Regions from separate parts of the Streptomyces sp. NPDC059861 genome, predicted to be linked through region 4. Evidence: riboswitches for the same ligand, from Rfam matches in the RefSeq annotation. Region 4 holds a riboswitch; each other region holds the start of a gene.
The links. A riboswitch is a leader RNA that binds a small molecule or an ion and turns the genes downstream of it on or off. The one in region 4 is predicted to bind cyclic di-AMP.
Positions count from the first base shown of each region.

Region 1: linked by a shared signal. The riboswitch ahead of ACFV6X_RS32460 (M23 family metallopeptidase) and the one ahead of ACFV6X_RS23360 (transglycosylase family protein) in region 4 are both predicted to bind cyclic di-AMP.
Region 2: linked by a shared signal. The riboswitch ahead of ACFV6X_RS11045 (NlpC/P60 family protein) and the one ahead of ACFV6X_RS23360 (transglycosylase family protein) in region 4 are both predicted to bind cyclic di-AMP.
Region 3: linked by a shared signal. The riboswitch ahead of ACFV6X_RS14895 (transglycosylase SLT domain-containing protein) and the one ahead of ACFV6X_RS23360 (transglycosylase family protein) in region 4 are both predicted to bind cyclic di-AMP.

Region 1 is NZ_JBHWJQ010000053.1:13,979-21,647, forward strand. It holds gene lhgO (L-2-hydroxyglutarate oxidase) at 1-598, shown strand, start outside; gene trmB (tRNA (guanosine(46)-N7)-methyltransferase TrmB) at 1,040-1,858, shown strand; gene ACFV6X_RS32455 (PrsW family intramembrane metalloprotease) at 1,901-3,211, shown strand; gene ACFV6X_RS32460 (M23 family metallopeptidase) at 3,320-4,369, opposite strand; cyclic di-AMP (ydaO/yuaA leader) riboswitch at 4,381-4,560, opposite strand; gene ACFV6X_RS32465 (PP2C family protein-serine/threonine phosphatase) at 4,776-6,011, opposite strand; tRNA gene ACFV6X_RS32470 (tRNA-Met) at 6,171-6,244, opposite strand; gene ACFV6X_RS32475 (dihydrofolate reductase family protein) at 6,355-7,485, opposite strand; gene ACFV6X_RS32480 (MarR family winged helix-turn-helix transcriptional regulator) at 7,604-7,669, shown strand, end outside.
Region 2 is NZ_JBHWJQ010000009.1:147,768-155,436, forward strand. It holds gene pcrA (DNA helicase PcrA) at 1-1,894, opposite strand, end outside; cyclic di-AMP (ydaO/yuaA leader) riboswitch at 2,261-2,415, shown strand; gene ACFV6X_RS11045 (NlpC/P60 family protein) at 2,423-3,604, shown strand; gene ACFV6X_RS11050 (hypothetical protein) at 3,693-4,046, opposite strand; gene ACFV6X_RS11055 (NlpC/P60 family protein) at 4,509-5,576, shown strand; gene ACFV6X_RS11060 (LuxR C-terminal-related transcriptional regulator) at 5,587-6,333, opposite strand; gene ACFV6X_RS11065 (PspC domain-containing protein) at 6,330-7,628, opposite strand.
Region 3 is NZ_JBHWJQ010000014.1:16,608-24,276, forward strand. It holds partial or broken gene ACFV6X_RS14870 (ABC transporter ATP-binding protein) at 1-487, opposite strand, end outside; gene ACFV6X_RS14875 (outer membrane lipoprotein carrier protein LolA) at 577-1,797, opposite strand; gene ACFV6X_RS14880 (polyprenyl synthetase family protein) at 2,102-3,112, opposite strand; gene ACFV6X_RS14885 (hypothetical protein) at 3,320-3,508, shown strand; gene ACFV6X_RS14890 (CocE/NonD family hydrolase) at 3,531-5,528, shown strand; cyclic di-AMP (ydaO/yuaA leader) riboswitch at 5,806-5,988, shown strand; gene ACFV6X_RS14895 (transglycosylase SLT domain-containing protein) at 5,992-6,471, shown strand; gene ACFV6X_RS14900 (HAD family hydrolase) at 6,435-7,313, opposite strand; gene ACFV6X_RS14905 (carboxymuconolactone decarboxylase family protein) at 7,379-7,669, opposite strand, start outside.
Region 4 is NZ_JBHWJQ010000027.1:98,600-106,268, reverse strand. It holds gene ACFV6X_RS23375 (nucleoside triphosphate pyrophosphohydrolase) at 1-770, shown strand, start outside; gene ACFV6X_RS23370 (cytochrome P450) at 908-2,203, shown strand; gene ACFV6X_RS23365 (transglycosylase family protein) at 2,349-3,434, shown strand; cyclic di-AMP (ydaO/yuaA leader) riboswitch at 3,639-3,818, shown strand; gene ACFV6X_RS23360 (transglycosylase family protein) at 3,822-4,505, shown strand; gene eno (phosphopyruvate hydratase) at 4,799-6,079, shown strand; gene ACFV6X_RS23350 (septum formation initiator family protein) at 6,190-6,666, shown strand; gene ACFV6X_RS23345 (DUF501 domain-containing protein) at 6,707-7,240, shown strand; gene ACFV6X_RS23340 (exopolyphosphatase) at 7,237-7,669, shown strand, end outside.

The sequences.
Region 1 (7,669 bases), on a different contig from region 4:
CGGGCTGTACTGCGACGAGGTCGCCCGGATGACCGGCGACGACCCCGGCATGCGGATCGTCCCGTTCCGGGGGGAGTACTACGAGCTGGCGCGGCCCGAGCTGGTGCGCGGACTGGTCTATCCGGTCCCCGACCCGGCGTTCCCGTTCCTCGGAGTGCACCTCACACGCGGCATCGACGGCGGCGTCCACGTCGGCCCCAACGCCGTCCCGGCGCTCGCCCGTGAGGGCTACGACCGGGGTGTGGTCCGGCCCCGTGAGCTGGCCCGGACGCTGGCCTGGCCCGGAGCGTGGCGGATAGCGGGCCGGCACTGGCGCTACGGGGGCGGCGAGCTGTGGCGGTCGGTGTCGAAGGGCGCGTTCACCCGTGCGGTACGGCGGCTGCTGCCCGCGGTGACGGAGGAGGACCTGGTCCCGTCTGAGGCAGGGGTGCGGGCCCAGGCGGTGCTCCGGGACGGCACGCTGGTGGACGACTTCCTGATCCACGAGGGCGCCCGCGCCGTCCACGTGCTGAACGCCCCGTCCCCAGCGGCCACGGCGTCCCTGCCGATCGGCCGGGAGGTGGCCCGCCGCGCACTGGGCGCACTGAGCCGTGCGTGACCGTGGCCGCGTGGGGCGCTGCGAGCCGGCGTCCGGGATTGCCGGGCCGTGGGCGGGCGGTGTCAGGCCGTATGGGCGGGCAGTGTCGGGCCGTATGGGCGGGCGGTGTCAGGCCGTGTGCGGGCGGTATCGGGCCGTATGGGCGGGCGGTGTCAGGCCGTGTGCGGCGGTATCGGGCCGTGTGCGGCGGTATCGGGCCGTATGGGCGGGCGGTGTCAGGCCGTGTGCGGCGGTATCGGGCCGTGGGCGGCGATATCGGGCCGTATGGGCCGGCGGTGTCAGGCCGTGTGCGGGCGTGCCTCGCCGAGGCTCGTGCGGGTGCTGCCGGCCCGGCCGGTCCTGCCCCGCGGCAGCGGCCGCGCACCCTCTCGTGCCCCCGCGCCCCCGCCGCCCGCGCACCACGAACCCACCCACCCGGGACCCCGTAAAATCGACCCCACTGTGTCTGACTCGCTGAACACCCCCGAAGCCCCCCACCCCACCCCCGACGCCGTCGCCCCACGGGTGCGGGTCAAGGGGGAGCCGCGTTTCCCGGACGGGCCGAAGGCGGACCCCGCCGGGTCGCACTTCGAGCGGCGGATCCGGAGTTTCCAGCCGCGGCGGAGCCGGGTGACTTCGGGGCAGGCGGACGCGTTGCAGCGGCTGTGGTCCAAGTGGGGGCTGGACGTCGACGGCTCGAGGGTCCTCGACCTCGCCGAGTTCTTCGGCAACGACAACCCCGTCGTGCTGGAGATCGGCTTCGGCATGGGCGAGGCCACCGCCCGGATGGCCGCCGCCGACCCGGACACCAACATCCTCGCCGTGGACGTACACACCCCCGGCCAGGGCAATCTGCTCAACCTCGCCGACCAGAGCGGCGTCGGCAACATCCGGGTGGCCAACGGCGACGCGATCATCCTGCTGCACGAGATGCTCACCCCGGACTCCCTCGACGGGCTGCGCGTCTTCTTCCCGGACCCCTGGCCCAAGAAGCGGCACCACAAGCGGCGGCTGATCCAGCCGGCCTTCCTCACCCTCGCCGCGACCCGGCTGAGGCCAGGCGCGATCGTGCACTGCGCGACGGACTGGGAGCCGTACGCCGAGGTGATGCTGGAGGTGCTCACCGCGCACCCCGCCTTCGCGAACACCCGGCCCGGCGGAGGTTTCGCGCCGCGCCCCGGCTTCCGCCCGCGCACCCGTTTCGAGGGGCAGGGGCTGGAGAAGGGTCATGTGGTGAACGACCTGCTCTTCCGCCGCGTATCGCACGAAGGTCAGCCGTAAAACCTTCCCTCGTTCGAACCTCCCCTCGTTAGGGTCAATGCCGTGGCGACCAGTCCCCCGTACCCGACGAACCCCGGCATCCCCACCGGCGGCGCCCTGCGGCACGCGCACTGGTGGCACAAGCGGTGGGTGCGGTACGGCGCGCTGATCACACTGCTCGCCCTGTCCGGCCTGGTGATCCTCGCCCTGGTCCGCGAACAGACCGGCACTCGGGGCTTCCTGGTCGGCCTCGGCCTCGCGGTCCTGCCCGTGCCGCTGCTCATAGCCGTCTTCCGCTGGCTGGACCGGGTCGAGCCCGGCCCCTGGCGGAATCTGCTGTTCGCCTTCTCCTGGGGCGCCTGCGCGGCCGCGCTGATAGCCATCATCGCGAACAGCTTCGCGACCAGATGGATAGCGACCGCGACCGCCGACCCGACCAGCGCGGACACGTGGGGCGCCACGGTCATAGCCCCGATCGTCGAGGAGTCCGCGAAGGCGGCCGCGGTCCTGCTGCTCTTCCTCTTCCGGCGCCGCGACTTCACCGGAATCCTCGACGGCGTCGTCATAGCCGGCGTCACCGCCACCGGCTTCGCCTTCACCGAGAACATCCTCTACCTCGGCACCGCTTTCGGCACCGACCAACTGGCCGGCCACAGCGGGATCGCCTCCGTGACCGCCGCGACCTTCTTCGTGCGGGTCATCATGTCGCCGTTCGCACATCCCCTGTTCACCGTGCTCACCGGCATCGGCTTCGGCATCGCCGCGCTCGCCGGGGAGCGCCAGCGGCTGCGCCGCGTCCTGCTGCCCCCGGCCGGGCTGCTGCTCGCGATGGGCATGCACGCCTTCTGGAACGGCTCGGCGACCTTCGGCGACTACGGCTTCTTCGCGGTGTACGGCGGCTTCATGGTGCCCGCGTTCGGGCTGCTGACCTGGCTGGTGATCTGGACGCGCCAGCGGGAACTGCGGACCGTCCGCGAGGAGCTCCCGGCCTACGTCGTCGCCGGCTGGCTCTCGCCCGCGCAGCCGTTCGCCCTCGGCTCGATGCGGGCCCGTCGGCTGGCCCGCGAGTACGCCGGCCACCACCTCGGCAAACCGGCGGCCCGTACGGTCGCGCAGTACGAGGCGTACGCCACGTCCCTGGCCTTCCTCCGGCGCCGGGGCCGCATGGGCCGCGCCCGTGCGGACTTCGTCGTACGGGAACGCGAGCTGCTCCAGGAGCTGTGGATCCGCCGGGAGATCGCCCGCCCGGCCCTGGAGTACGCGGCGCGGGCGACCGCGCCGCCGGTGCCGGTGCTGATGCCGCCGGTCCATGGCTGGGCGCCGATGCACGGGCACGCGGCGCCCTACCCCGCGTACAACCCGTACCGGACGTAGGACGAAGGCGGCGCGGAACAGCCCCGGACATGCGAAAACCGGCAGTCCTGACGTCGGGGGGTTGCCGTCAGGACCACCGGAGTTCGCGAGAAACCCGTGTCGGGATTCTCAGGGGTTGAGGCCCTTGCTCTGCAGCCAGGCCAGCGGGTCGATGCCACCGGAACTGCCGGTGTGCACCTCCATGTGCAGGTGGGCGCCGGTCACGTTGCCCGTCGCGCCCACGCGGCCGATCACATCGCCGGTGGCGACCTTCTGGCCGACGCTGACGCCGATCGACGACTGGTGGGCGTACCAGATCTCGGTGCCGTCATCGAGGGTCAGCACGGTCTTGTAGCCGTACGAGCCGTTCCAGCCGGCCTCGGTGATGGTGCCGCTGTGCACGGCCTTGAGGGGCGTGCCGGTCGGCGCGGCGAAGTCGAGGCCGGTGTGGTAGCCGGAGGACCACAGGGCGCCGGCCTGACCGAAGGTGGAGGTCAGGGTGTACGAGGAGGTCGGCAGCGTGAACTGCTTGGCCAGCGCCGCGAGCCGTTCGGCCTCGGCCTTCTGCCGGGCCTCCTCCTCGGCCTTCGCCTTGGCGGCGGCGGCCTTCTCCTCGGCCTCCTTCTCCGCCTTGGCGGCGGCCTCGGCGGCGGCCTTCTCGGCGGCGGCCACGGCCTGCGCGGCGGCCTTGCTCTCGACCTGCTCCTGCTGCTGCTCGGCCTGCGCGATGATGCGGGCGCGCAGGCTCTCACCGGCGTCGGTGGTGCCCTCCGCGGTGTCCACGGTGGCCGTGCCGAGGCTGCTGAGCGGGGCGCTCGCGGTCTTGGTGTCGGGGGAGTCGGAGTCGTCGTCGGCTATCAGCGAGCCGACGTTGGGCAGGTCGGGCATGGAGATCGACACCGGCGGCTTGCCGGTGTTCGCGCTCGCCATGCCGCCCGCGCCGACCGCGGCTATGACACCGACGCCGAGAACGGTGGAGCTGCGGGCGAGTCCGCCGCCGCGCTGCTTGCTGACCCGATGCCGGCCGCGTACGGGACGGATGGTCTCCGCGGTGGGATTCCACTCCTCCCACGGGCCCTCGTCGGTGCGCTGCGCGCCGTAGACGAACGTGTCGGCGCTGTCGGCGGTGCGCTGGTCCGGCACGAACGGGGCCTGTGGGGCAGGCCGGTTGGACGCCACGTGGGCGCGCTCCTTTCCTTCCTTCTCGCCTACCGGGTTAGCTGACGGGTTCGGAGCAGGAAGGTCTCCTACGCGCGTAAACCAGCCGTACTGCTACGACGGCATACGCCCGATTCACCCCAAGATGATGGTTCCCCGGTTCCCTTGTGCGGCCGATGAGGGCCTCGCGCGGGATTCGGCGCGTGCGCACGGAGCCGCCTCTTGTGACGGCTGGGACGACCGCGCTGCGTTATCGGACGTTAATAGAACCGGGGCCTGATTTCCAAGCCGTTCCACTTGATCATTAACGCTTTCTGTCGGGACGTACAGGTTCATGAACGGCGAAAATCGGGCGAGTTGACCGCGGTTCAGGGTGATCTCCACATCTGACTGTATGTCAGTTGTTATGCGGAGGGATTCCGTTCGATCACGCCTGGTGACAGTCGTCGGTCGGCCGCCGGACCGCGAGCAGCGCCATGTCGTCGGTGGTGCCGCCGCCGCTGTGCCGGCGTACCTCTTCGGTCACCGCGCACAGCAGTTCGCCGGGGCTGCGGAAGGTCCGGCCGGCCAGCCGGGCCGCGGGGTCGTAGAAGGCGCCCTGCGCGTCGCGGGCCTCCGACAGGCCGTCGGTGTACAGCAGCAGCGTCGCCCCGCCCGGGAACCGGGACTCCTCCGCACGGTCCGGCCAGGCGCCCAGCTCGCCCATCCCGAGCGGCAGCGCCGGATCACGGGCGGGCAGCGGACTCACGGTGCCGTCGGCGTACAGCATCAGCGGCGGTGGATGGCCGCGGTTGAGGATCCGTACGACCCCGTCCTCGTGCGGGATCTCGGCGAGTACGGCGGTGGTGAACCCCTCGAAGGCGTCGATCCCGTCCCGGCGGGCGCCCTCGCGCGCCAGCGCCCGCTCCAGCCGCTGTGCGACCGCCTCCAGCGTCGTCTCGTGCTCGGCGGCCTCCCGGAACGCCCCGATGACCACCGCGACCGCCGCGACCGCCCCCATGCCCTTGCCCCGCACGTCCCCGACCACCAGCCGCACGCCGTACCGGCTGTCCTGCACCGCGTAGAGATCGCCGCCGATGAAGGCGTCCGCCTGGGCGGCCTCGTAGCGCGCGGCGATCTCGAACCCGCCGATCCGCTGCATCGGTTCCGGCAGCACCGCGAGCTGGGCGGCCTCGGCGATCTCCCAGGCCGAGTCGAGGCGGGCGTGACTGCGCCGGACCAGCACGTTGATCAGCACGGCGAGGACGGCGACCGTGGCCACGGTGAGCAGTTCGGTGAACGGTTCGACCTGCATCAGGGTGCCGTACCGGACCTGCAGCCCGATGACCATGGCGACGGCCACGACGCCGGTGAGGACCGTGGCGCGGCGGGACAGGATCGGGGCGGCGACCAGCGGGGCGGCGGTGAAGAGGGGGGCGCCGGTGAAGCCCCGCGGGGTGAAGTAGTCGTAGCTGCCGCCGATGACCAGGAGCAGGGTGGGGAGCGCCCGGACGAAGGCCCGGGCGAGGGAGATCCGCCGTCCGTCGGAGGGCGGCGCGGGGGGCACGGGCGGCACCGGGCGTGCCAGCGTGGAGGAGTCGTCCCCGCGGCCGAGGGCGGCGTCGGGGACGCGGTCGCCGGATCTGGCGTGCGGCCACTCTCCCTCTGCCTCCGCAGGCCGCACTGTCGTCTCCCGTTACGCAGGTCACCGCACCAGTCCAGAGTTCCCGGAAGACAGGCGCGGGACCAGCCGGGCGGGCCGACCGGATGACAGGAGCGGGCGATGCCCGGAAACGACTCGGGGCCGGAATCCAAGATCTGGATTCCGGCCCCGGGCCTTCAGTAGCGGGGACAGGATTTGAACCTGCGACCTCTGGGTTATGAGCCCAGCGAGCTACCGAGCTGCTCCACCCCGCGTCGGTATGACACCAGTGTACGCCATGCGCGGGACGCTCCGCGCCACGGTTTCCCGCCGCCCTCGTCGACCAGCGGTCGGAGGTGCGATCGCGGCGTCCCCCGCGGGGCTCTCACCCCACCAAGTGCCGATTGGGCGCCTTGGCCGCCTCCTCGTACTCCGGAACCACCACCACCTCCACTCCGGCCCCCGCCAGCATGCCGCTCCCGTCCGCGCCGGTCACGAACGTGTCCGGCTCCCGCCAGGCCGTCACCACGCGCCCCACCCCGGCGTCGAGGATCAGCCGCGCGCAGGGCTTGGGCCGGGAGGCACGGCGGGTGCAGGGTTCCAGGCTGGTGTAGACGGTGGCGCCGGGCAGCCGTGGGTCGGCCGCGTCGATCTTCGCGAGCGCCGCCTCCTCCGCGTGGACGACCGGGTCGCCGCCCTCCCGGGAGTGCCCCCTCGCGAGTTCGGTGCCGTCCCGCGCCACCACCACCGCGCCGACGCTGAACGCCGTCCTTGACGGCGGGCACAGCGCCGCCAGCTCGCAGGCCAGGGCCAGCCAGCGGCGGTCGGCGGCCGAGGCGAGGCTGCCGGCACCGGGGGCGGTGGGCTCGTAGCGCATGAGGACGACGTCCTCGATACGCCGGGTCTCGACCAGGCGCAGGCGCCCGGACTGGTAGCCGCCGGGGCCGAAGAGGCGGGGCGCGGCGGGGTCGCCGACGAAGAGGGGGGCGAGGACCAGCTGGACCTCGTCGGCGAGGCCCTCCAGGAGGAGCTGGGTGTGGACGGTGCCACCGCCCTCGACCATCAGGCGGCGGACGCCTCGTACGTCGTGCAGGTGCGCCAGTACCGCTCGCCAGTCGAGGGTGTCGCCGAGCGCGACCACGTCCGCGGCGACGGGGTTCTCCTTGAGGCGCCGGGCACCCTCCGTCGTCGTGTACACCACCTTCTCGCCGCCCGTGTGCCAGAAGTTGGCGGCCGGGTCGAGGTCGCCCGTGCCGCTCACCGTGACCTTGAGGGGGTACTCCGGCTTTCCCGCCGCCGTCCGGGCCGCCCGTCGTGCCGGGGAGTTGACCAGCAGCCGGGGGTTGTCGGCGCGGATGGTGCCGGCGCCGATGAGGATCGCGTCGACGGAGGCGCGCACCTCGTCGACCCGGTCGAAGTCGGCGGGGCTGGAGAGGAGGAGGCGGTCGGGGCCGGTGTCGTCCAGGTAGCCGTCGAGGGAGACGGCGGCGGACAGGAGGACGTAGGGGTAGGGCATGGGGCGCACTCCACCTCGGGGGTCGGGGACCGGCGGTTCGCCGGCTGGGTGGCCTGAGGGACTGGGGCTTACCGTCCGGCGATTTGATTCAAGTTTTAAGCAAATCTACACTGGCGGCATGACGACTCGCTGGCTCACCCCGGAGGAACAGCGCGCCTGGCGCGCGTACCTGGGGGCCACCCTT
Region 2 (7,669 bases), on a different contig from region 4:
CGGGGATCTGGTCGGAGTCGGCGACCAGCGCGACCTGCTCCAGGAAGTCGGCCAGGGTCCCCGCCTCACCCTCCGAGCGCTCCTGCTCGAACTCCAGGGCGACGGCGGCGAGTTCCTGGAGGTTCTCGATCCGGGTCTCGTCCTGGGGGTCGGTGGAGGTCTGCAACTCGGAGAGGTAGCCCGTGCGTTCGAGTACGGCCTCCAGGATCGTCGCCGGGCCGGCGCCGGAGTCCACGATCGTGCGAAGGTCCTCCATCAGCGTGTTGAAGCGCTTGACGGCGTTCGTGGAGCGTGCGGCCATGCCGTACGCCTCATCGACCCGCTTGAGCGCCTGGGGGAAGCTGATCTTCTCGCGCTGGGAGAGCGCGTCGATCATGGCTTCCGCGCGGTCGCCGATGCCCCGCTTGGGGACGTTGAGGATCCGGCGCAGCGGGACCGAGTCCTCCGGGTTGGCCAGCACCCGCAGGTAGGCCAGGACGTCCCTGACCTCCTTGCGCTCGTAGAAGCGGACGCCGCCGACGACCTTGTAGGGCAGACCAACGCGGATGAAGATCTCTTCGAAGACACGGGACTGGGCGTTCGTACGGTAGAAGACCGCGACGTCGCCCGCCTTCGCGTCGCCGGCGTCCGTGAGTCGGTCTATCTCGTCGGCGACGAACTGTGCCTCGTCGTGCTCGGTGTCGGCGACGTAGCCGGTGATGCGCGCGCCCGCGCCCGCGTTGGTCCACAGGTTCTTGGGGCGGCGGGACTCGTTGCGCTCGATGACGGCGTTGGCGGCGGTGAGGATCGTCTGGGTGGAGCGGTAGTTCTGCTCCAGCAGGATCGTCGTCGCGTTCGGGTAGTCCTCCTCGAACTGGAGGATGTTGCGGATGGTCGCGCCGCGGAAGGCGTAGATCGACTGGTCGGCGTCGCCCACCACGCACAGCTCGGCGGGCGGCAGGTCGTCCTGGCCGGGCGGTACGTCGACGTCCTCAGCGGCACGCTCGCCGGTGCCGACGAGTTCGCGCACGAGGGCGTACTGGGCGTGGTTGGTGTCCTGGTACTCGTCGACCAGGACATGCCGGAAGCGGCGGCGGTAGTGCTCGGCGACGTCCGGGAAGGCGCGGAGCAGGTTGACCGTCGTCATGATCAGGTCGTCGAAGTCGAGGGCGTTCGCCTCGCGCAGGCGCGACTGGTACAGCGCGTACGCCTGGGCGAGGGTCTTCTCGAAGCCGTCGGTGGCCTGGGCGGCGAAGTCCTCCTCGTCGATCAGCTCGTTCTTGAGGTTGCTGATCTTGGCGCTGAAGGACTTGGGCGGGAAGCGCTTGGGGTCGAGGTCCAGGTCGCGGCAGACCAGGGACATCAGGCGCTTGCTGTCGGCGGCGTCGTAGATCGAGAAGGACGAGGTGAAGCCGAGCTTCTTGGACTCCCGGCGCAGGATGCGCACGCAGGCGCTGTGGAAGGTCATCACCCACATCGCGTTCGCCCGGGGGCCGACCAGGTGCTCGACGCGCTCCTTCATCTCGCCCGCGGCCTTGTTGGTGAAGGTGATCGCGAGGATCTGGCCCGGGTGCACCCCGCGCTCGGCGAGGAGGTGGGCGATGCGGTGGGTGAGGACACGTGTCTTGCCGGAGCCGGCGCCGGCGACGATGAGCAGCGGGGAGCCGGAGTGGACGACGGCGGCGCGCTGGTTGTCGTTCAGCCCCTCCAGGAGCACGGCGGCGTCCAGGGCGGGGCGCGGGGCGCCGTCGCGGTAGTAGGCGTCCCGGTCCGGGGGCACGTCGAACTTCCCGCCGAACAGATCGTCCGGAAGCGCATCCGGAGCGTGATCGTCCTCGGGCGGCGGCGGAGGCTCCTCGTGGGCCCGTGGGGCCTGGAGGTCCGCCAGGAAGCTGTCATCAAAGAGGCTGCTCATCGCTCTCCGAGTCTAGGGCGCCCCACTGACAACCCGCTCCCGCCCCGAGAACATACCGGCCACGAAAGGCCGGCGATCTTGCGGAGGAGCCCGCGATCACGGCCCGGGCAGGCGCCCGGGGAAGGCGGGAGACGCAAGCGGACGATCTTGCGGGTCCCGGCCCGTCATCGCCCGGCCCCGGCGCTGACCAGGCGCTCACCGTCCGAACACGCTCTCACGCGGGGCGTGACCACTGACCGAAGGTCACGAAAATGTATCGGGCATATCGCCCATCAACCTTCACACGGGCCACACGAGTTGGCTACCGTGCCGGACAGGCCGCACGACTCTTACCGGCGAACGTCGCCGGGCCGCGCGGCCTCCGCCGAGTCCGATGCGCCCAAGGCAGCCGGAGCCGGGGACCCACCGAACTTGGGGTGAATCGGCCCAAATCCCTTCAGGGAGCGGGCCGTAGGGCAACCCTTCCGAACCACCCGCCCGAACCCGACAGCTAACCCGGTAGGCGGCAGATGGAAGGAGTCGCCTCCTTTGGCGTCGCACCGCAAGTCGCGCCCCTCCGGCGCACGGGTGGCAGGCATACGCACACCGGCCCTCGCCACCGCTGCCCTGACCTCCGTGGCCCTGCTCTCCCAGACCGCCAACGCCGAGCCCTCGGCCGACGACAAGCCGAGCCTCGAGGAGGTCGAGAAGAAGGTCGGCGATCTCTACCGCCAGGCGGAGTCGGCGACCGAGAAGTACAACGCGGCCAAGGAGAAGACCTCGAAGCAGCGCAAGCGCGTCGACGCTCTCCTGGACGACGTGGCCCAGCGCGCACAGAAGCTGAACGAGGCGCGTGAGGAGCTGGGGACGTACGCCGCCGCCCAGTACCGCTCCGGGGCCTCCGTCCCCGACACCGCCACCTTCCTGCTCGCCGACTCCCCGCAGGACTACTTCGACCAGAACCAGCTGACGGGCCGTCTGACCAGCCGCCAGAAGGGCGCGGTCGACGAGTACTTCACCGAGCAGTCGGCGACGATGAAGAAGCGCCAGGAGGCCGCTCAGAGTCTGGAGACGCTCACCGAGTCGCAGAGCGATCTGCAGTCGGCCAAGGCCACCGTCCAGAAGAAGCTCGCCGACGCGCGGGCACTGCTGTCGGATCTGACCGCCGAGGAGAAGGCCCGCCTCGCGGCGATCGAGAAGAAGAAGCAGGAGGAGGCCGAGCGCAAGGCCGCCGAGCTCGCCCGGCAGCAGGAGCAGGAGCAGCGGCGCCAGGAGGCGGCGCAGCGGGAGCAGGAGTCCTCGAACGCCGACTCCTCGGCCGGCACGGGCAACGAGTCCGGCTCCGGTGAGTCCGCGTCGGACTCCGGGTACGGCACCAAGGCGGAGAAGGCGCTCGCCTTCGCCCGCGCCCAGATCGGCAAGCCGTACGTCTGGGGCGCGACCGGCCCCGAGTCCTACGACTGCTCCGGCCTCACCCAGGCCGCCTGGAAGGCCGCCGGCGTCACCCTCCCGCGCACCACCTACGACCAGGTCGACTCCGGGACGACGGTCTCCGTCGCCGCCGCCCGGCCGGGCGACCTGATCTTCTTCTACGACGACATCACCCACGTCGGCCTGTACATCGGCAACGGCATGATGATCCACGCCCCGAAGCCCGGCGCGTACGTCCGCGAGGAGTCCGTCTACTACGACGGCGAGTCCTCCATCCACAGCGTCGTCCGCCCGGCCTGACACCGGCGCCGCGAGGCGGTCGGAGAGGCGATCGAAGGGCACGCGCGCGTGCGGCGGTTTCCGTGGCACGCGCGCGTGGGGCGGTGCGTCAGGTCCAGAGCACGGCGATGAAGACGTTCGCCGTGGTCAGCAGCCCCACCAGCGCGAACATGCCCTTGTCCACCTTCTCGTCGTCCCGTTTCACGTAGACGAGGCCGAGGATCACGATCAGCAGCGCCAGTTTCACGCCGATCTTGATGTTGTTGACGGGCTGGTCGTCCGCCTGGTTCAGGCCGACCAGGATCACGCCGGTGACCAGCATGGTCAGGGCGCCGTGCAGCATCGCCGGGACGAATCGTGCGGTGCCCTGGCCCATCGCCTTCATCTGGGTGAGGAAACCACCGAGGAGGGAGGCGATGCCGATGATGTGCAGGCCGACGAAGAGGTGGATGAGTACGTCCATGGGGCCGGAGCCTAATCAGGAGGTCCCGGGCCGCCCGACACCGGGCCTGCCGACGCCGGGCCGCCCACGGCGACTGCATATATGCGCCTCATAGCACCACCGCGCCCCCTCCCGCCCCGGAATCGCCGCATCGGTCATCGCACCGCGTGAAGGCGACGACCGCGAATCGCGCGCCCGATCACATACGGTCACCCGCTGGTCCCCCGACGTCACTTCCGCACAAGACGTCACGGTGCCGACACGCCCGGGTTTAGCGTCCTCCACCAGGTGACCGGCTCCCCACCGCCGCCCTTGGCCAGAGGCGGCAGCCGGGCACCACCGCCGAGGAGGTCCGGCGGCGCCCCGCATCCCCTGTGCGGGGCGCCGCCGGACGCGTCAGCCGCCCCGGAGCGGTCGTACGTCCACCCGGTGGCCGTACGGACCGGCGGTCGCCCGAGTCGTACGAAAGGACGTGCAGTCCACGTGGCAGCGCACCGCAAGCCCCGACCACGCTCGGCCCACGGCACCAGGGCCCGCACGGCGGCGACGATCGCCCTCGCGGGCGCGGCGACCGCCACGGGCCTCGACGGGACCGGCCACGCCGAGCCGCAGCTGACGCCCGCGCAGGTCAAGGCCAAGGTGGACAAGCTGTACCAGGAGGCGGAGGTCGCCACCGAGAAGTACAACGGCGTGCGGGAGGAGACCCGGGCGGCACAGAAGCGGCTGGGCAGCCTCCAGGACGAGGCGGCCCGCAAGGAGGACCGGCTCAACTCCGCCCGTGACGCACTCGGTTCGTACGCGGCCGCCCAGTACCGGGACGGCGGCCTGGACCCCGCGCTGCAACTGGCCCTCTCCGACGACCCCGACCGGTATCTCGACGGCGCCGCCTTCGCCGAACGCGCCGGCGACCGGCAGGCGGCCGCCGTCACACGCGTCCGCCGGCAGCTGCGGGAGATCGAGCAACTGCGCGGCGCCGCCCGCGTCGAACTGGCCTCGCTCCAGTCCCGGCAGGCCGAGCTGAACCGGCACAAGAAGACCGTCACCGGCAAGCTGGACGAGGCACGGCAGTTGCTGTCCCGGCTGACGGCCGAGGAGCGGGCGCGATTCGCGCAGGGCGACGGCACGGACCGCGCCTCGCGCGCCTCGACGGCCGGCCGGGACGCCCTCCAGGCCCCGGGCTCCGCCACCACGGCGGCGCCCAACTCCCGTGCCGCCGCTGCCGTCTCGTACGCCTACCAGAAGCTCGGCAGCCCCTACGTCTGGGGCGCCACCGGCCCCGACGCCTTCGACTGCTCGGGCCTCATGCAGGCCGCGTACCGCTCCGCCGGGGTGGCCCTGCCCCGCACCACCTACGCCCAGATCGACGCCGGCCGCCGCGTCTCCCGCTCCGAACTTGCCCCCGGTGACCTGGTGTTCTTCTACTCCGGTATCAGCCACGTCGGCCTCTACGTCGGCAACGGCCAGATGATCCACGCGCCCAACCCCTCGGCTCCGGTGCGGCTGGCGCCGATCGACCAGATGCCGTTCGCCGGGGCGACCAGGGTCGTGTGACGCGCGCTCGTCACACCAGCCGTCGGGCCGTCGCCCAGCGGGTCAGCTCGTGCCGGTTGGAGAGCTGGAGCTTGCGCAGCACCGCCGAGACGTGGGACTCGACGGTCTTCACCGAGATGTACAGCTGCTTGGCGATCTCCTTGTAGGCGTAGCCGCGGGCGATGAGCCGCAGGACCTCCCGCTCACGCTGGGTGAGTCGGTCCAGGTCCTCGTCGACAGGCGGGGCGTCCGTGGAGGCGAAGGCATCCAGGACGAAGCCGGCGAGACGCGGTGAGAAGACCGCGTCGCCCTCCTGGACCCGGAAGACCGAGTCGACCAGGTCCGTGCCGGTGATCGTCTTCGTGACGTATCCCCGTGCGCCGCCGCGGATCACGCCGATCACGTCCTCGGCCGCGTCCGAGACCGACAAGGCCAGGAAACGGACCGGCTGCTCGGGGTCGGCCATCAACGGAGCGCAGCGGCGCAGCACTTCGACGCCGCCGCCGCCCGGCAGGTGCACGTCGAGGAGGACGACCTCGGGGCGGGTCGCGGTGATGACCGTGACCGCCTGGTCGACGTCCGCGGCCTCGCCGACGACCTCGACGCCGGTCTCGTCGGTCCGGCCGATCTCGGCCTGCACGCCCGTGCGGAACATCCGGTGGTCGTCGACGAGCACCACGCGCACGCGCCGCCCTCCCACGCCGCCGCCCGGCGTCTGTGCGGGCTCGGCCGACTCCTCCGCTCCCGCCGTTCCGTTCGCCTCGGTCGGGTCGCTCATGACGTCTTCTCCGCCCTCTCCATCTCCAGCTCGACCTCCGTGCCGCCGTCCGGCACCGCCCGCAGCCGGGCCGTACCGCCGTTGCGCTCCATGCGGCCGATGATCGACTCTCTGACGCCCATGCGGTCGGCGGGTATCGAGTCGAGGTCGAAGCCTGGACCGCGGTCCCGGACGGACACGAAGACCGTCTTTCCCTCGACCTCGGCGTAGACCTGCACGGCGCCGCCGTCGCCACCGTACTTGGCGGCGTTCACCATGGCTTCGCGCGCGGCCTGCATTTGTGCGCCGATCCTCTCGTCGAGCGGGCAGTCGCCGACCACGACGACCTCTATGGGGACGCCGTGCTTGTCCTCGATCTCCGCGGCGTTGCGCCGCACCGCGTCGGCGAGGGTGGTCGGCTCGTCGGCCTCGTCCTTGCCGGTGCCCTCCGGTTTGTAGAGCCAGGTGCGCAGGTCGCGCTCCTGGGCTCGGGCCAGGCGGCGCACCTCGCCGGGGTTCTCCGCGTTGCGCTGTATCAGCGTCAGGGTGTGCAGCACCGAGTCGTGGACGTGGGCGGCGACCTCCGCGCGTTCCTGGGCGCGGATGCGCATCAGGCGCTCCTCGGAGAGGTCCTGGGTCATACGGACCAGGTACGGACCGGCGAGGAGCGTTATCCCGACGAGCACCGCGAGGGCCGCCTGGAGCACCGAGCCGAGGTGGGCCGCGGAGCCCTGGAGCACGAAGACGCCCGTGACACCGGCCGTGACCAGCAGGACGCCGGCGACCGCGCGCAGCAGGCTGAGGGTGCGCTTGCGGCGGCCGACCTCGACCCAGCGGGCCCGGCGGGCGTTGTCCGCCTGGCGCCAGACCAGGGCGACACCGGCGCCGACCAGCACGGCGGGCAGGAGGTAGGCCTGTGCGCCGCCGCCCAGGTTCACATTGCCGACGAAGACCATGGCCACGACGACCATGAGGAGCAGGGCGACGATCTGGCCCTTGTCCGGTCTACGGGCCACGAGTTTCTTGCGGCCGTCGGGAGAGGTCTCGGCGGCGACCAGCGACGGCGGCTTCTGCGCCTCGACGCCGCCGACGCCCAGCGGCACGAAGAACCAGAAGGCGGCGTACAGCAGCGCACCGAGGCCGTCGGCCGTGAACAGGCCGACGAACACCAGGCGCACCCAGATGACGGGCAGGCCGAGATGCCCGGCGAGCCCCCGCGCCACGCCACCGAGCCAGCGTCCGTCACTGCTGCGGTAGAGCTTGCGCGGCGGCCGCGGTTCGTCGACAGGCGCTGCTGCGGTTGCGGCTTCCGGCATGCCATTGATGGTCACATGACCGGCGGGCCGGAGCATCAGGG
Region 3 (7,669 bases), on a different contig from region 4:
GCGAGGCCCAGCCGCTGATTCATACCGAGCGAGTAGGCCTTCGTCTTCTTGCCCGAGGCCGCCGCCAGACCGACCCGGTCCAGCGCCGCCGCGACACGGGCACGCCGGGTGCGGGGTCGGCGGACGGGTCGGCGGAGTCGTAGCGCACGAGGTTGTCGCGGCCGGAGAGGAAGCCGTACAGGGCGGGACCCTCGATGAGGGCGCCCACGTGCGGGAGCACGGCACGCGTGGCGCGGGGCATGGGGCGCCCCAGCACGTGCGCCGTGCCCGACGTGGGCTCGATCAGGCCCATCAGCATGCGGATGGTGGTGGTCCTGCCGGAGCCGTTCGGACCGAGGAAGCCGAAGACGCTGCTCGCCGGGACGGCCAGGTCGAGACCGTCGACGGCGAGCTGTCCGCCGCGGTAGCGCTTGGTGAGCGCGCGGGTGTGGATGATGCCCTCCCCCGCGGTCTCCCGCGGCGAACCCGTGACGGACGTGTCGTCCATGCGGCCCCCCGATGCGTCGTACGCGTACCGAGCCCACGCCCGGACACCGGCCCCGGGATCATGTCCCGGAGCCGGCGCTCAGCCCCTGCCTACTTCGCGGAGTCGGCCGCCTTCACCAGCGCGTCCTTGGTGACCGCGCCGACGTAGACCTTGCCGTCGTCCGTGATCAGCGCGTTGACCAGGCGGGTCTTGAAGACCGTGCCCGAGCCGAACTTGCCGTTCACCTCGTCGCCCAGGGAACCGAGGAAGCCGCCCGCGGCGCCCAGCTCGCCCGTGTCACCGCGGCCGGCACCGGAGGCCGCGCCCTCGGCCCCGGAGTCGAGGACGGCGACGGAGGTCCAGCCCTCGCCGATGACGTTCAGTCCTTCGAGGCCCTTGGCAAGCTCCTCCTCCTCGGGCCGCTGCGAGGAGTGCTCCGGCGCCTCCACGCTGTCCTCCTCGGTCACCTTCGCACCCTTGGGCGGGGTGAAGTCGAAGGTCGACGCGGCGGGCTTGGCGAAGCTGACCTGCGTGAAGCCCGCGTCCACCACGGCGGAGCCACCGCTCGCCGGGGTCAGCGTGAACTTCAGCGGCATCCCGGTCCTCGCGTCCACCGCCACGCTGATCGCGCCCACCGTGGAACCGGACTGCTTCGGCTCGATGAGCAGCTTGTAGGCGTCACGGCCGGCCACCTGGGCGGTGCCGTCGACGGTCACGGACGTGGTGTCGTCGACCGCCTTCAGCGCCTCCTCGGTCAGCCCCTTGGGCGTGGCCGGAGTCTCTTCCGCGCCCCGCTCGGTGCCCTCGTCCGCGGTGCCGTGGTAGACCTCGTTGGACGCGCTGTCGTAGCCCCAGACGTCCTTGCCGTTGTGGATCATGCTGTACTCGGCGGCGTTCTCCAGCAGCGACAGCTTCTGCTTGTCGGGGCCGTCGGCGGCGACGCGCAGGGTGTGCGTGCCGGTGGCCAGCTCGGTCAGCTTGGCCGACGGGTCGGCGGAGGAACCCTCACCGCCGGAGGGGGTCGCGCCGGACATCAGGTCACCCTCCAGGCCGCCCAGGTCGGGCAGTCCCAGATCGGTGCTGATCTTCACCGTGCCGGACAGCTGCTGCACGTCCGACGCGGCGATCTTCTCTATGAGCTCCTCCGCGGTGATCTTCGGCAGGTCGGGGCTGCCGGAGTCGGCCAGCGCGGGGACGAGCCCGATGGTGCCCGCCGCCAATCCCAGGACCGCCGCCGGGACGACGTACCGTGCGGCCTTGCGCCGCCGTGCCGCGCGCAGTTCGTCCGCGTCGGCCACGGCCGTGGTGTCGTCGGATTCGTACGGTGCCATGTGTGCCTTACCTCCGTCGTCGGCGGCGGCTGCCTCGTCGCGTCCTCGCAGGGGTCCCACCCTGAGCCGCCATTCTCACCCGGATCGGTGAGGAGTGGTGTGTTCCTTGTTCTCCATCTGACCAAACCGGACGGCAAGATGCGTCAGACCCGGGAGCCAACTCCGCGTACTGCTGGGGTATGACACGACACGACGGCTTCTCCCCCGACCCGTAGGGGTACGAGGGGGAGTCACGAGTACTACGGGGGTCACGAGGGCCGGACAACCGGCCCTCGACGCCCGGACGGCCGAACGGGCCGGACCGCTATCCGGCCCGGTGCACCACGGCGTCGCACAGCTCCGTCAGCGCCGCCTTCGCGTCGCACTCGGGCAGCGGGGCGAGCGCCGCCCGCGCCTCCTCCGCGAACCGCACGGTGTCGCGCCGCGCCTGCTCCAGCGCCGGATGCACCCGCAGCGCGGCCAGCGCCTCCGCGTGCCGCGCGTCGTCGGTGAGGTCGGAGGCGAGCAGCTCGCACAGCGCGACGTCCTCCGCCAGGCCCAGCCGGGCGGCCCGCTCGCGCAGCCGCAGCACGGGCATCGTCGGGATGCCCTCCCGGAGGTCCGTGCCCGGCGTCTTGCCCGACTCGTGCGAGTCGGAGGCGATGTCCAGCACGTCGTCCGCGAGCTGGAAGGCGACGCCGAGGCGCTCCCCGTACTGGGTGAGCACGTCCACCACCGACTCGTCGGCTCCGGACATCAGCGCGCCGAACCGGCACGACACCGCCACCAGCGATCCCGTCTTGCCGGCCAGCACGTCGAGGTAGTGCTCGACCGGGTCCCGCCCGTCCGACGGGCCCGCGGTCTCCAGGATCTGACCGGTCACCAGCCGTTCGAACGCCTCGGCCTGCACCCGTACCGCCTCGGGTCCGAGGTCGGCCAGGATGTGCGAGGCGCGGGCGAACAGGAAGTCACCGGTGAGGACGGCGACGGAGTTGCCCCAGCGGACGTTCGCGCTCGGCACCCCGCGCCGTACCTCGGCCTCGTCCATCACGTCGTCGTGGTAGAGCGTCGCGAGGTGCGTCAGCTCCACGACCACGGCGGAGGGCACGATTCCGGGTGCGTACGGGTCACCGAACCGGGCGGCCAGCATCACGAGCAGCGGCCGGAACCGCTTCCCGCCGGCCCGCACCAGATGCTGCGCGGCCTCCGTGATGAACGGGACCTCGCTCTTGGTGGCTTCGAGCAACCCTTCCTCGACAGCAGCCAATCCGGCCTGGACATCGGCTTCCAGAGCCTGGTCCCGCACGCTCAGCCCGAACGGCCCGACGACGGTCACGAGGGGTCTCCTGTCTGCTGGTGTCCACTGGCGATTACGCGGAATGTCGATAGGTCGCTGCCTTCACTCAAGTCAGCGTATCCGGTCACGTTTCGATCACCGAGGCCGCCCACCGTTACACCTCAGGCGGTATCGGATCACGGCGGGTATGTTTTTGATCACCTGATATGAGCACGTATTTATCGACTTAGCCGGAAGAGGTGCCCCTTGCTCCGCACCGCCGTCGACACCGGCCCCGAGAGCCTGGCCCGGTACGCCACCGGCCGTCGTCACCTGGCCGGACGCGAGCACATGGCGGAGTCCGCGAGCACGCCGCGGGCGACGCGCCGCACCGCCGGCCCGGCGGTGACGGCCGCCGCGCGCCGGCCGCGCCGCACGAAGCACCCGGTCCACTGAAGCCGTACCTGGGGTCACGCTCATGCACATCCGTACGTCCTTCCCCTACGAGACGACTCACGAGGACCTCCGTATCCCGCTGCCCGACGGAAGCCGGTTGTACGCGCGCGTATGGCGCCCGATCACCGACGAGCCCGTACCGGCCCTTCTGGAGTACCTCCCGTACCGCCTCACCGACTGGACCGCGCCCCGCGACCACCAGCGTCACCCCTGGTACGCCGGCCACGGCTACGCCTCCGTCCGCGTCGACGTGCGCGGGCACGGCAACAGCGAGGGCATGCCGACGGACGAGTACTCGGCGACGGAGCTGGCGGACGGTGTCGAGGTGGTGCACTGGCTGGCCGCGCAAGCGTGGTGCGACGGCAAGGTGGGCATGTTCGGCATCTCCTGGGGCGGCTTCAACTCCCTCCGGATCGCGGCGCTCGCTCCCGAACCGCTCAAGGCGATCGTCACCGTCTGCTCCCCGGGCGACCGTTACGACAACGACGCGCACCACATGGGAGGTTCCGTTCTCGCGGTGGACATGCACGCGTGGGCGGCGACCATGCTCGCCTTCGTCTGCCGCCCGCCCGATCCGCGGTACGTCGGCGACGCCTGGCGGGACATGTGGCTGCGGCGCCTCGAAGAGGTCGAGCCCTTCGTCCACACCTGGCTCGACCACCAGGTGCGCGACCACCACCGGCGGCACGACCGCGTCCGCGAGGACCACGGCGCCGTCGACGCCGCCGTGCTCGCGGTGGGCGGCTGGCACGACCCGTACCGCGACACCGTGCTCCGTCTGGTCGAGCACCTCCCGTCCGACCGCGTCCGCGGCCTGATCGGGCCCTGGTCGCACCACTACCCCGACCGCGCCTTGCCGCCCGGCCCGGCGATCGGCTTCCTCCAGGAGACCCTGCGCTGGTGGGACCACTGGCTGAAGGGCAGGGACACCGGCGTGATGTCCGAGCCCCTGTTGCGCTCGTACGTCATGGACGCGCATCCCCCGGCGACGGGGTACGAGACGCTGCCCGGCCGCTGGGTCGGTGAGCCCGCCTGGCCCTCACCCCACGTGACGACGGCCACGTACGCCCTCCGGGGCGAGCCCGTACTCGTCCGGTCACCCCAGCACACGGGCGTCGACGCGGGGCGCTTCCTCCCGATCGGCAACGAGGCCGACCTGCCGCCGGACCAACGGGAGGAGGACGCGCGCGGGGCGAGCTTCGAGTTCGCGGTGCCGGAGGAGACGTGGGTGCTGGGGCGGCCGCGGGTGCGACTGCGGCTGGCTTCGGAGGTGCCGAGCGGGCAGGTGGTCGCGCGCGTCTGCGACGTGGCGCCGGACAGCTCTTCGACGCTGGTGACGCGGGGGGTGATGGACCTCTCCGCGCGCGAGGGACGCGACCGGGTCGTGCCGTGGACCCCGGGGGCCACCGAGGACGTCACCTTCGAGCTCAGCGGCATCGGGTACGCCTTCCCGCCCGGCCACCGCATCCGCCTCTCGCTCGCCTCCGCGTACTGGCCCTGGATCTGGCCCCAGCCGGACTCCGCGGCCGGCTTCACCCTGGACCCGTCCGGCAGCGCTCTCGAACTGCCGGTACGCGCGTGTGCGACGGTCCCGCCGCTCACCTTGGAGGAGCCGGAGCAGTCCGAACCGCTCGGCGTCGCCCACCCGGCCACCCTCGACGAACCGCGCCCCGGGCGACTGGTCGTGCGCGACGTCGCCAAGGGCGAGTGGCGGCTGGAGGTCGACCAACCACGCCACGGCGGCACGCGCGTGTACCCGGACGGGCTGGAGCTCACCGAGGAGGCGCTGGAGGCGTACGCCATCCGCGAGGACGATCCGCTGTCCGCCCGCGCCCGCTCGGACTGGACGATCCGGCTGCACCGCCCGGAGCTCGCCTGGGACACCACGATCCGTACGCAGTCGGAGATCGCCTGCACCGCAGAGGACTTTTTGGCCTCAAATGAGGTGATTTGCACCTCCGGTGCCGAGGTGGTCTTCCACCGCACCTGGGAGAAGCGCATTCCACGGGCCGCCAGTTAACTAGGACTTGGGCTTATTGCCCGATTTGCCATCCTTCTGCACGCACGTGAGTTGGCTCACTCGCACCCCTTCACGAGTCCCTTGCATGGACGCGACGATCCGCCTTGACGCATGGCCGAGTTGACTCTTTTCGACCGCAAAGGATCAAGGGCGGCAAACAGGCGATTCGAAGATCAAATACCGCGATATGTGAAACCACCACTTGTTTCGGACATGTGCTCTCGCATACGTTCCCGGCCTGTCGGGCGGAACGCCGAATCCTGCCGCCGCCCGCGCCACCCATGACGGACTCACTCACCGCACGGCAGGAGCGGGGGACCCAGGTAAGCCGCCGGACCGGACGCCGCACACCACGGCACACCGGAACGGCTCGGGGTGAAGTCGCACTCGCAAGAGGGCGGCCGGGCACCTCCCAACCCGAACCCGACAGCTCACCTCGCAGGCACCGGAGAGGACAGTCCCCATGACTGCAAACGGTCAGCAGAGCCGTACCAGTACTGCCCGCATCGCTCGCAAGCTCGCCGTCGCCGGCACCGGCGCCGCCCTGCTCGCCCTGCCGCTCATCGGCGCGACCACCGCGTCCGCCGCCACGCCCACGGCCGTCAGCTCCGTCACGGCGTACCCGAACAACCTCGACGGCTGGATCCGCCAGTCGCTCGACATCATGGCGCAGCAGGGGATCCCGGGCTCGTACAACGGCATCCACCGCAACATCATGCGCGAGTCGTCCGGCAACCCGAACGCCATCAACAACTGGGACTCCAACGCCGCCAAGGGCACCCCGTCGAAGGGCCTGCTCCAGGTCATCGACCCCACCTTCGCGGCCTACCACGTGACCGGCACGGCGTACGACCCGTACGACCCGGTCGCCAACATCACCGCCGCCTGCAACTACGCGGCCGACCGCTACGGCTCGATCGACAACGTCTTCGGCGCGTACTGAGTCCTGGCCAGCAACCGTTCGAGGACGACGGCGATGCCGTCGTCCTCGTTCGACAGGGTGATCTCGTCGGCCACCGCCTTGAGCTCGGGGTGGGCGTTGGCCATGGCGACGCCGTGCGCGGCCCAGTCGAACATGGGGATGTCGTTGGGCATGTCCCCGAAGGCGATGGTCTGTTCCGGACTCACGCCCAGATGCCGTGCCGCCAGCGCCAGCCCCGTCGCCTTGGTGACGCCGCACGGCTGAAGCTCGACCGTCCCGGGCCCCGACATGGTGACGGTCGCGAGCGAGCCGACCACCATGCGGGCCACCGCCGCCAACTCGTCGTCGGACAGCGTCGGATGGCGCAGCAGCACCTTGCTGATCGGCGCGCACCACAGGTCGTCGCGGCGATCGATGCGCACCGCGGGCAACGTGGGGTGCGGCATCAGATACCCCGGCTCGATGAGGGTGAGCCCGTCGACGCCGTCCTGGTCGACGGCCGCGTACACCTGGCCGACCTCGGCCTCGATCTTGCCGAGCGCGGTCTCCGCGAGTTCCCGGTCCAGCGTGACGGACCACAGCAGACGGTCCGCGCCGGCGTCGTACAACTGCGCGCCCTGCCCGCACACCGCGAGCCCCCCGCCGCCCAGGACCTCCAGCAGTGGTCGCACCCGCGGCGCCGGCCGTCCGGTCACCACCAGATGCCGGGCACCGGCCGCCGAGACCCGCGCGAGCGCGGCGAGCGAACGGTCGGAGACCGTGTCGTCGCCGCGGAGCAGCGTTCCGTCCAGGTCGGTGGCGATGAGGGCGTAGTCGGTGCGCGCGTACTCGGTGCGCGCGGCATATGCGGTGGGTGCGGCCATGATCAGAGAATACGGACACCGCACCCTCACCGTTCATTCCCAACTACCTTCCCACTGTCTGCTTTTCACCCCCACGTGGTGCCTGCCGGCTCCTTGATCGTGGCGTTGACGCGGTTGAACATGTTCGTCAGCGCGACGGTCAGGATCAGCGCCGACACTTCCTTCTCGTCGAAGTGGTCGGCGACCTCGTCCCACAACGCGTCCGGAACCGGCTCCTCCGAGCGGTCCGCGAGCCGCGTCACCGTCTCCGCGAGGGTCAGCGCGGCGCGCACGGCGTCGCTGTGGAAGGGCGCGTGCCGCAAGGCGGCGATAGAGGCGACGCGCTCCTCACTCACGCCCGCTTTGCGCAGATTGTT
Region 4 (7,669 bases):
AACTGGTCGACGCGTGCGCCGGCGGGCGGACGGTGGTGGTAGTCGCCACCGGCGAGGGCGAGCCGGCCCTCACGGACGGCCTGGCGCGGCTCGCCGGCAGCGGGCGCTTCCACATGCCGGATCTGGAGCTGCTCCCCGCCTCCTACGACCTGCCCGGCGCCCGCCTCCTCGACCTCGTCCAGGTCATGGACCGCATCCGCGCCGAGTGCCCCTGGTCGTCCCGGCAGACCCACCAGGGCCTGGTGAAGTACGGCATCGAGGAGGCGTACGAACTCGTCGAGGCGATCGAGGAGGGCGACCGCGACGAGCTCCGGGAGGAGCTGGGCGACGTGCTGCTCCAGGTGGTCTTCCACGCCCGGATCGCGGAGGAGGACCCCGACGCCCCGTTCTCCATCGACGACGTCGCGGGCACCATCGTCGCCAAGCTCGTCCACCGCCACCCGCACGTCTTCGGCGAGGAGAGCGCCGCCACCCCCGAGGAGGTCAAGGAGCACTGGCTGCGCACCAAGGCCGAGGAGAAGCGGCGGACCTCGGTGACCGAGGGCATCCCGCTGCATCAGCCCGGCCTGGCCCTCGCGGCGAAGCTGGCGTCCCGGGTACGCACGGCGGGCCTGGACGTGCCCCTGCCGGCGGGCGAGGGCGTCGGGTACGAGCTGCTGACGCTGGCGATACGCGCCGAGGCGGAGGGCGCGGACCCGGAGGCGGCCCTGCGCGCGGCGGCCCGCGCCTACCGGGACGCGGTGCGCGCGGCCGAGGGGGCCGAAGCCTAGGGGCCGTTGCCCGAACGGGCGGGCCCGAGGTGTGGGGGCCGGTGCGGCGGGGGAGTTGGAGCTGCTCAAGGAGGCGCTGCTGCGGGCGGCCGGCGCCTGCGCGGCACGAGGACCACGCCGCCGGATAACGTCAGGGAGTGACCGACCAGCACCACCCCGACCCGCACGCGCCCGCCTCCACCCCGGCGCCCGAACTCTTCACCTGGGAGTTCGCGACCGACCCCTACCCCGCCTACGCCTGGCTGCGTGAGCACGCGCCCGTGCACCGGACCAGGCTGCCCAGCGGGGTGGAGGCCTGGCTGGTCACCCGTTACGCCGACGCCAAGCAGGCCCTCGCCGACCAGCGGCTGTCCAAGAACCCGGCACACCACGACGAGCCCGCGCACGCCAAGGGGAAGACCGGTATTCCCGGCGAGCGCAAGGCCGAGTTGATGACGCATCTGCTCAACATCGATCCGCCGGACCACACCCGGCTGCGGCGGCTGGTCTCGAAGGCGTTCACCCCGCGCCGCGTCGCCGAGTTCGCCCCGCGCGTGCAGGAGCTCACCGACGACCTCATCGCCCGGTTCGCCCGCGACGGCTCCGCCGACCTCATCCACGACTTCGCCTTCCCGCTCCCCATCTACGCCATCTGCGACCTGCTCGGCGTCCCCCGCGAGGACCAGGACGACTTCCGGGACTGGGCGGGCATGATGATCCGGCACGGCGGAGGACCGCGGGGCGGGGTCGCGCGGTCCGTGAAGAAGATGCGGGGCTATCTCGCGGACCTCATCCACCGCAAGCGCGAGTCCCTCCCCGCCGAGCCCGGCCCGGCCGAGGACCTCATCTCCGGCCTCATCCGCGCCTCCGACCACGGCGAGCACCTCACCGAGAACGAGGCGGCGGCGATGGCGTTCATCCTCCTGTTCGCCGGTTTCGAGACGACCGTGAACCTCATCGGCAACGGCACCTTCGCCCTTCTCACCCACCCCGGCCAACGCGCCCTTCTCCAAGGGTCCTTGGCGCGCGGCGAACGCGCCCTGCTGGAAACCGGCGTCGAGGAACTCCTGCGCTACGACGGTCCCGTCGAGCTCGCCACCTGGCGCTTCGCCACCGAGCCGCTCACCATCGGCGGTCAGGACATCGCACCCGGCGACCCCGTCCTCGTCGTACTCGCCGCCGCGGACCGGGATCCGGAGCGGTTCGCGGACCCGGACGCCCTCGACCTCGCCCGCCGCGACAACCAGCACCTCGGGTACGGCCACGGCCTCCACTACTGCCTCGGCGCGCCCCTGGCCCGCCTGGAGGGCCGGACCGCGCTCGCCACGCTCCTCACCCGGCTCCCGGACCTGCGGCTCGCGGTGGATCCGGGCGAACTTCGGTGGCGGGGCGGGCTCATCATGCGGGGACTGCGGACGCTGCCGGTGGAGTTCACGCCCGTGCGGAAAACGTGACGCACTTTCAACTATGTGATCTTCACGTGATCTGTGCGGCATTAACTTGTGACAAGTGATCGTCTGCCTATACGTTCACCCATCAGCGCGGCCTCCCGGCTTCACCGGCCGCGCAGGTCCCCGCTGTCACGCGAAAGGTCCCCGTATGCTCTCCGGGAACGGTCGTCACCGTCGCCCCCGCCAGGCGCCCGCACTCGTCGTCGCCGCCGGTGTGACCGGCTCCGCCATCGCCATCCCCCTCCTTGCCGCCTCCGGTGCGAGCGCGGCAAGCGGGACGACCTGGGACCGCGTCGCGGAGTGCGAGACCGGCGGCTCCTGGAGCGCCGACACGGGCAACGGCTACTACGGCGGGCTGCAACTCTCCCAGCAGGACTGGGAGAAGCACGGCGGCCTCACCTACGCCGCGAGCGCGGACCAGGCCAGCCGTTCGCAGCAGATCGCCGTCGCCGAGAAGGTTCTGGCGGACCAGGGCGTCGGCGCGTGGGCGACCTGCGGCCCGCTGGTGGGGCTCGACGTGGACTCCGAGTCGGCCGCGGTCGACACGGGTGTGGTCGGTGACGCGTCCAGTACGCCGTCGCATACGAGATCCAGCGATTCGGGCAGTATGTCCCGCTCGCTCGGATTGTCCAACTCGTCCGGCGGCGCCCACGCCGGCGACTCCGGCCGCGATGGCGACGCGAACGGGTCCAGCAGCTCCAAGGGCACCGACGGGTCCAAGGGGTCCGGCGCGTCCACGGGTTCCACCAGTCCCACGAACTCCGGGAATCCCACGGAATCAGGTGAATCCACCCCGTCCGGCGACTCCAGCTCGCCGGGTGTCGGTGACTCGACCTCGCCCGGCTCCAGCGAATCCCCCGAATCGGGCGAATCCTCCTCAAGTTCCCCGTCCTCCGGCGTGCCTTCGAGTGCGCCGAGCACCTCGAGCCTCACGGATGTGGGCCTCCTCGGCTCCGGCAAGCACCGGGGAAGCAGCGCCGAGGAGGGCGGCGACCGCGCCGGCGGGTCCGCCGGGCGCCACGCCTCGCGGGACGGTGCCACCGCCCGTGCGGCCGGCGACGAGGCCTACACGGTCCGGGACGGCGACACGCTCTGGAGCATCGCCGACTCCCATGGCGTGCAAGGCGGATGGGCCGCGCTGTATGTCGTCAACAAGGAAGCCCTCGGCGGCGACCCCCACCACATCTTCCCCGGTCAGACGCTGGACGTAGGCGCGGAGCCGGCTGGCAGGTAGGCGGGAAACGGCCCGGGAACAGCGGGAGTTCGCGTCACACTTCGAGTCGAATGTCCGATTTGGCGAAAGTGTGGGATGAGTCTCAGAAGCCCTGATCGTCTTTGAAATTCCGTCGATCGCCTGTCTACGGTCATCACCGCTCGCCAACACGAGCCCCGGTTGCCGCAACGCCGAATCCTGCCAGCGGCCGCCCGGGAACAGTCGTCGCGTAAAGCGCCGTAGGCAGGAGCGGGGGACCCAAGGTAAGTGCCGGGCCCGGCAGTTGAGGAGACTCAGCGCCGGAACCGGCTTGGGGTGAAGCCACGCCTCCCAGGGAGGTGTGGCCGGGCAACTCAACCGGCCCGAACCCGACAGCTCACCTCGCAGGCGTCGGTGAGGGGATCAACCATGCTGTTTTCCAGCAAGGGCAAGCACCGTCGTCCGTCCAGGACCGTTCGCGCCATCGCCGCGGTCGGCGTCACCGGTGCCGCCGCCGTCGCCGCCCCGCTGATGGCGGCCGGCAGCGCATCCGCCGCCACGGCCTCCGAGTGGGACGCCGTCGCCCAGTGCGAGTCCGGTGGCAACTGGTCCATCAACACCGGCAACGGTTACTACGGCGGTCTGCAGTTCTCCGCCTCGACCTGGGCCGCGTACGGCGGCACGCAGTTCGCCGGCACGGCCGACCAGGCCTCCAAGGAGCAGCAGATCCAGATCGCCGAGAAGGTGCTCGCGGGTCAGGGCAAGGGCGCCTGGCCGGTCTGCGGCACGGGCCTGTCGAACGCCGCCTACGCCGGCGGCGGCTCCGCCGCGAACGAGTCGCAGAGCACCGACACCGGCACGCGTGCGACCGAGGAGCAGCCGGCTTCGCGTTCCGCGGAGCGTCCGGCCGCGAAGGAGACGGTCACCACGCCGACCGGCGACAAGGTGAAGAAGGGCGACGGCGAGTACAAGGTCGTCGAGGGTGACACCCTCAGCACCATCGCCGCCGAGCACGACGTCAAGGGCGGCTGGGAGAAGCTGTTCCAGCTGAACAAGGACATCGTCGAGGACGCCGACCTCATCTTCCCGGGTCAGCAGCTGCACCTGAAGTAGAACGGTTCGCCGCCGACCCGCCGGAGGCCCCAGAGGCTCCCGTGAGGGTCACCCCCGTCCCCACGGGCTCCCCGCCCCGGTGCGTCCTCCCCCGTACGCACCGGGGCGGGGCTTTTCGTGTCCCGCTTCCCGCGCGGTGCACCCCCGTCTTTGTTTCGTTCGGAAACAATTTACTCTCGGTTCCGTCCACGAGATGGGCGACCGGCTGGCCGATCGCACGGAGCCGGTTAGGCTCGTCTCGCAGAGCCGCCGCGGTCCTGCTCAATAGCGTCACATCCACGAAGGAGATGCTCGTGCCGTCCATCGACGTCGTCGTAGCCCGGGAAATCCTGGACTCCCGAGGCAACCCCACGGTCGAGGTCGAGGTCGGCCTCGACGACGGCAGCACGGGTCGTGCCGCCGTTCCGTCCGGCGCTTCCACCGGCGCCTTCGAGGCCATCGAGCTCCGCGACGGCGACCCCAACCGCTACCTCGGCAAGGGCGTCGAGAAGGCCGTCCTGGCCGTCATCGAGCAGATCGGCCCGGAGCTCGTCGGCTACGACGCCACCGAGCAGCGCCTGATCGACCAGGCGATGTTCGACCTGGACGCCACCGACAACAAGGGCTCCCTCGGCGCCAACGCCATCCTCGGCGTCTCGCTCGCCGTCGCGCACGCCGCCTCCGAGGCCAGCGACCTGCCGCTGTTCCGCTACCTGGGCGGCCCCAACGCGCACCTGCTGCCGGTGCCGATGATGAACATCCTGAACGGCGGCTCGCACGCCGACTCCAACGTGGACATCCAGGAGTTCATGATCGCCCCGATCGGCGCGGAGTCCTTCTCCGAGGCCCTGCGCTGGGGCACCGAGGTCTACCACACCCTCAAGAAGGTGCTGAAGGGCAAGGGCCTGGCCACCGGCCTCGGCGACGAGGGCGGCTTCGCCCCGAACCTCGGCTCCAACCGCGAGGCCCTCGACCTCATCCTGGAGGCCATCAACGAGGCCGGCTACACCCCCGGCGAGCAGATCGCCCTCGCCCTCGACGTGGCCGCGTCCGAGTTCTACAAGGACGGCGTCTACACCTTCGAGGGCAAGGACCGCACGGCCGCCGAGATGACCGAGTACTACGCGGAGCTCGTCGACGCGTACCCGCTCGTCTCCATCGAGGACCCGCTGTTCGAGGACGACTGGGAGGGCTGGAAGACCATCACCGAGAAGCTCGGTGACAAGGTCCAGCTCGTCGGCGACGACCTGTTCGTCACCAACCCGGAGCGCCTGGCCCGCGGCATCGAGGAAGGCGCCGCCAACGCCCTGCTGGTCAAGGTCAACCAGATCGGCTCCCTGACCGAGACCCTGGACGCCGTCGAGCTGGCCCAGCGCAGCGGCTTCAAGTGCATGATGTCCCACCGCTCCGGCGAGACCGAGGACGTCACCATCGCCGACCTCGCCGTCGCCACCAACTGCGGCCAGATCAAGACCGGCGCCCCGGCCCGCTCCGAGCGCGTCGCCAAGTACAACCAGCTGCTGCGCATCGAGGAGATCCTCGACGACGCCGCGGTGTACGCCGGCCGCAGCGCCTTCCCCCGCTTCAAGGGCTGAGCGACGCCCTCGTAGGAAGCGTCGTACGTACGTCCCCGCACCCGGTCCCGTACCGTGTGCGGGGACGTACGCGCGTGTGCATCACGCAGGCATGGGGAGGCGAGAGCCAGATGGCCGTGAAGGAACGGGACCGTTTCTCCACCGCGACCAGGCTCAGGCTGCTGGGCGAGCAGACCGCGGCCCGTGTCTACCGCTCCCAGACCCGCCGCCAGGCCCGCCGCTCCCGGCTGACCGGCCGCGCGGCCCTGCTCGCCCTCGTCGTCTGCTCACTGGTCGTCGCGCTCGCCTATCCGATAAGGCAGTACGTCGCCCAGCGCGCCGAGATCGCCGACCTGCGGGAGCAGAAGCAGCGGGCCGAGGCGCGGGTCGAGGAACTGCGCGACCTCAAGGCACGCTGGCAGGACGACGCGTACGCGGAGCAGCAGATCCGGCAGCGGCTGCACTACGTGATGCCGGGCGAGACCGGCTACGTCGTGATCGACCCGGACGCGGCCCGGCAGTCGCGCACCGACCAGGGCACGACCGACCGCCCCTGGTACGCGAACGTCTGGGACGGGGTCGACAAGTCCGACGCCGCCCACCATTGAGCCGGACGCCTCCGGCCGGTGAACGTACAGAGAGACAGGTATGGAAACGCCCCCGCCGCCCACCCCGCGCACCGAGCCCACCGACGCCGACGTCGAGGCCTTCAAGCAGCAGCTCGGGCGGCCGCCGCGCGGACTGCGCGCGATCGCGCACCGATGCCCGTGCGGGCAGCCGGACGTCGTGGAGACGGCCCCCCGGCTGCCCGACGGCACACCCTTCCCGACGCTCTACTACCTGACGTGCCCGCGGGCCTCGTCGGCCATCGGCACGCTGGAGGCCGAGGGCGTCATGAAGGAGATGACGGCCCGGCTGGAGACCGACCCGGAGCTGGCCTCCGCGTACCGCGCCGCGCACGAGGACTACGTCCGGCGCCGGGACGAGATCGAGGAGCTGAAGAACTTCCCGAGTGCGGGCGGCATGCCGGACCGGGTGAAGTGCCTGCACGTGCTCGTCGCGCACAGCCTGGCCGCCGGACCGGGCGTCAACCCGCTCGGCGACGAGGCCCTGGCGATGCTGCCGGAGTGGTGGCGCAAGGGCGCGTGCGTGACCATGGCCGACGAGGAGGACGGCAAGTGACGCGCGTGGCCGCCATCGACTGCGGTACGAACTCCATCCGGCTCCTGGTCGCCGACGTGGATCCGGCGACCGGTGAACTGGCCGACCTGGACCGCCGGATGACCATCGTGCGGCTCGGCCAGGGCGTCGACCGCACCGGACGGCTGGCCCCCGAGGCGCTCGAGCGGACCTTCGCGGCCTGCCGTGAGTACGCCGGGGTCATCAAGGAGCACGGCGCCGAGCGGGTCCGCTTCGTCGCCACCTCCGCCTCCCGGGACGCCGAGAACCGGGACGAGTTCGTGCGCGGGGTGGTGGAGATCCTCGGCGTCGAGCCCGAGGTCGTCACCGGCGACGAGGAGGCCGAGCTCTCCTTCGTCGGCGCGACCAAGGAGCTGACGGGGCGCGCGGATGTGCACCGGCCCTATCTCGTGGTGGACATCGGCGGCGGCT